2 regions of the Shewanella sp. SP1S2-4 genome follow, and region 1 is predicted to be linked to the other one. Evidence: riboswitches for the same ligand, from Rfam matches in the RefSeq annotation. Region 1 holds a riboswitch; the other holds the start of a gene.
What was found. Region 1 has a riboswitch for lysine ahead of lysC (lysine-sensitive aspartokinase 3). Riboswitches for the same ligand answer to the same signal wherever they lie in the genome.
Positions count from the first base shown of each region.

Region 2: linked by a shared signal. The riboswitch ahead of Q4Q52_RS16455 (Na+/H+ antiporter NhaC family protein) and the one ahead of lysC (lysine-sensitive aspartokinase 3) in region 1 are both predicted to bind lysine.

Region 1 is NZ_JAUOET010000002.1:241,760-243,946, reverse strand. Features, by position in the region: gene lysC (lysine-sensitive aspartokinase 3) at 1-1,224, opposite strand, end outside; lysine riboswitch at 1,375-1,549, opposite strand; gene Q4Q52_RS03255 (DUF3293 domain-containing protein) at 1,650-2,084, opposite strand.
Region 2 is NZ_JAUOET010000020.1:57,003-59,189, reverse strand. Features, by position in the region: gene Q4Q52_RS16465 (electron transfer flavoprotein subunit beta/FixA family protein) at 1-68, shown strand, start outside; gene Q4Q52_RS16460 (electron transfer flavoprotein subunit alpha/FixB family protein) at 69-995, shown strand; lysine riboswitch at 1,091-1,287, shown strand; gene Q4Q52_RS16455 (Na+/H+ antiporter NhaC family protein) at 1,367-2,187, shown strand, end outside.

The sequences.
Region 1 (2,187 bases):
TTCAAACACACGGCGACAAATACCCGGCGTGGTCGCAATGCGGTTACCGATAATCGCCACTAAGGCCAAGCCATCTTCGACACGCACCCGACAATGCTGTGATAATTCTTGCAACAATGCCTCACTCAACAGACCTTGGCCGCTAGAGTCTGAACCGGTTTTATCTAGGGTTAGCGACACGTTTACTTCTGAGGTGGTAATTAAATCCACACTGATCTTATGTCGTGCTAATGTCGCAAAGGTTTCCGCTAAAAAGCCCTGCGCATGCAACATTTGCAAGCTGTGAAGATTTAACAGGGTTTGATCGCGGCGCAAAGCCACGGCGCGGAATACGGGCGCATCTTCCACTTGATGACGGATCCAAGTCCCGCCTTTTTCAGGCTCTTTACTTGAACCCACAAACACTTGAATTTGCTGACGAACGGCAGGAAGAATAGTCGCTGGATGCAATACCTTGGCACCAAAGGTCGCCATCTCGGCAGCCTCATTGAAACTGATCTCGGCAATCGGAAAGGCATTGGGCGCCAAACGAGGATCCGTTGTATAAATCCCAGCGACATCGGTCCAAATCTCTACCGCTGAGGCGCGTAACGCTTCGGCTAACAACGCAGCAGAATAATCACTACCGCCGCGACCTAACGTTGTCGTTTGACCGGCGTCATCGGCACCGATAAAGCCTTGTGTCACAATCACTTGTTCCGCTAGCAGTGGCTGTAGATAATCACGCGCTAGAGTCGCAATCTGCTCGACCTGAGGTTCGGCGCGGCCAAAATGGCTGTCAGTACGTAACACTCGGCGCACATCGAAGGCACTGGAGTTGACACCTTTCTCGCGGATCACCGCCGAAAACAACGCCGAAGAACATTGCTCACCGAGGGACAACAACTCATCCATAGTCGCTTTGCTGCGTTGTGATGCGAGCGCTTCACTCAATACCGACATGCGACTCAATAATTTATCTAATGCGGCGGCCACATCGTTAGGACGACCGAGCTTATCTAAAATCGCATATTGAATTTGGGCAATTTGTTTTAATCGCTGTAATCGGCCATCGTCGTTGATCGATTCTTGGGTCAATTCCACTAACAGATTAGTCACGCCGCTCGAAGCGCTGACCACGACTAAACGACAATGAGGATTAGCTAACACTATGTCTGCACAGCGATTCATAGCGTTATAGTCGGCAACTGAGGTGCCACCAAATTTTGCGACAACGAGGGACATTAGCGCACCTCCGTGAAACACGTAGGGCAACAAATAAATGCAGATTGAATAAGATATTGATTAACTAACATGATCACACTCCGAACTGACTTCGTTCGAAGAGCCTGGTGCTCAATGATAACGCACCCCAAAAGAAGGGAAACAGCAATCGTCACCAGAAGCTCTCCACCAATTACAGGTGACAATCGTCAGGATTCAGCCTGAGCGACCGACATAAACATGCAGCAACCATATCTATGCCTCGGCGTTAATCTCCCTCATCAGTCATCGCTGGAGTTTGTGCTCCTCTGACCGACTACCTAGTTAACGCTCCTCTTCTGTTCCTTTCCTAGGAAAGGGACGAAAAAAGTAGCAATAAACCCCTAATGAAGTCAATGCTAATTTCATAACAAATGAACAATTTAAATAAAATCTTTTGAAAACAACTAAATGTTCAAATCGGGTAGCTCGTATACCAGCTGCACATAATCTCTAAATTTGCCTAAACACACTTCATCATGTCCATCCAAGGTGCAAGGCACTAAGCTCACATCCCCTTGTTCGACAACATAAATCGCGTATTGATTAAATTTCTTACCCAATTGCAATGCCATCGTTCTATCGATAAACACGGCCCAGCTTTTTTCCATGTGGGATAAATCCGGTGCAGCGCCCACTAAAGCACGATAAGGGCTACCGAGTAATTCAATTTCACGAAGAAGTTGGCGATCGAGTAAACGGTTTTGGCTAGGAGAGAGAAGCTTTGAAGCGGGATTATGAGCGGTAATAACAGCAAAGGAAAAATCACAGGATAATGCTTGAGTCAGCAAAAACAACGGCGCTTGGTAACATTGCCACAAATTTTGAGTCGTATTGTCCATTGGTAGTCTAGTCGAAAAATGAACCCAAGCTAGTGTAGCAGAGTGATTGTAAAATCCAAAGAGGCGTGAACTGGCTCACAGGAATAAGAAATACATTAGTTAT
Region 2 (2,187 bases), on a different contig from region 1:
CAGGCATCATGGTAGCGTCGGTAGCTGAGCTAGTTGAAAAGTTAAAAAATGAAGCGAAGGTGATCTAAATGGCCATTTTAGTATTAGCTGAACATGATAATGCCGCACTGAAACTCGATACGGCAAAAATAGTCACTGCCGCCCGCGCCATTGGCGATGAAGTGCATGTACTAGTTGCGGGTCACCAATGTGGCGCGGTTGTCCAAGCTGCGCAAGCACTACAAGGCGTTAGCCAAGTGCTCGTTGCAGATGCCAGCGTGTATGAAGCGCATTTAGCGGAAAATTTTGCCAAATTGCTGGTGGATTTAGCGCCAAACTATGGCCACATTCTGGCTTCTGCTTCGAGCTTAGGTAAGGACACGCTTCCGCGTGTGGCAGCATTATTAGATGTTGCGCAAATCTCTGAAGTCATTACCGTCGTCAATGCTGACACCTTTGTGCGTCCTGTGTATGCGGGTAACGCCTTAGCGACAGTGCAAAGCCATGATGCCATCAAAGTGATGACAGTACGCGCCAGTGCGTTTGATGCTGCGCCAGAAGGTAACAGCGCGGCTGTGACGACACTCGATAAAGTGTTTGAAGCGAGAACTCAGTTTGTTTCTCAATCTTTGACGGTATCAGCCCGTCCAGAGTTAGGTAATGCTGGCATTATTGTTTCTGGCGGCCGTGGTATGGGCAGTGGTGAAAACTTCGGCATGTTAGAGCAGCTTGCTGACAAGCTCGGTGCTGCGGTTGGCGCATCACGCGCGGCAGTTGACGCTGGCTTTGTGCCTAACGATTTACAAGTCGGTCAAACCGGAAAAATTGTTGCGCCTAACTTGTATATTGCCGTGGGGATTTCTGGCGCGATTCAACATTTAGCGGGTATGAAAGACGCAAAAGTTATCGTTGCTATCAACAAAGATCCTGAAGCGCCAATTTTCCAAGTTGCCGATTATGGCTTAGTTGCGGACTTATTTGAGGCGGTTCCTGAGCTGATCACAAGTCTCGGTTGATTTAAAATGTGATCTAGGTCACATTAAGTGGCTTTGCGCTAGCATCTGCTAAGCCGCTTATGTTTTTATGTGCCTCACGCTCGGGTACGGGCGTTCTTAGAAGTAGAGGCGCGCCAAATATTAGTAGTGATCAGTAGGGTGATTCCGTTGATCGATTGCGAAAGGATTTGGTGCCGAAGTGGTTCGATTTATCACGATCAACTGCTGGGGTTGTACCTAATAGGTGCAACACTGCCATAGTATTTTCCGATACGGATATTGGAAATAGTTACTATGGAGCGCTACTGATAGGACAGGTGACCTTGGGTATCTATTGCCTTTCCCCACCAGTTCAGTCGCCCTCCATTCGTATTTAACGAAGATAATAATCAATGACTGTTATGAATTATGCCGATTCGGCACTTTCCTTGCTGCCGCCTGCGGTGGCTATTGTGTTGGCGATCTTAACTCGCCGTGTACTGCTTTCTTTGGGGTTAGGTATTTTAATTGGTGCTTTATTGCTCAATCAATTTTCACCTGTAGCGACGGGTGAATTTGTATTTAATGGCGTTAAAGGACTTTTTTGGACGGGCGAAGGCCTTAATTCGTGGAACTTATATATTCTCGGTTTCTTAATTGTACTGGGAATGATCACAGCGTTAATTACTGTCAGTGGCAGCGCGCGGGCTTTTGCCGATTGGGCTCGTTTACATATACGTAATAAACGTGACGCTAAATTATTAACCATGTTTTTAGGGTGTGTGGTTTTTATTGACGACTATTTCAATAGCTTAGTCGTAGGTTCGGTCGCTAGACCTGTTACCGACCGTTATTATATTTCCCGTGCTAAGTTAGCTTATTTATTAGATTCGACTGCGGCACCTGTGTGCGTTATTTCTCCAGTATCAAGTTGGGGCGCGTATATTATTGCACTTATTGGTGGAATATTAACGGCCCATGGTTTTGCTGATACTGGCCATTTGAGTATTTTTATTCAAATGATCCCAATGAACTTCTATGCAATTTTCTCCTTGTTATTATTACTTTTCGTTGTCTTTATGGGATTAGATGTTGGGCCAATGCGCGAGCATGAACTCAATGCCCAACGTGGTAATTTATACGATGAGTCAAAGGGATTACCGCCTGGAGCCAATGCGGATTTACCTGAAGCCGAAACCGGTAAGATCTTAGGTTTATTCTTGCCTATTACTGT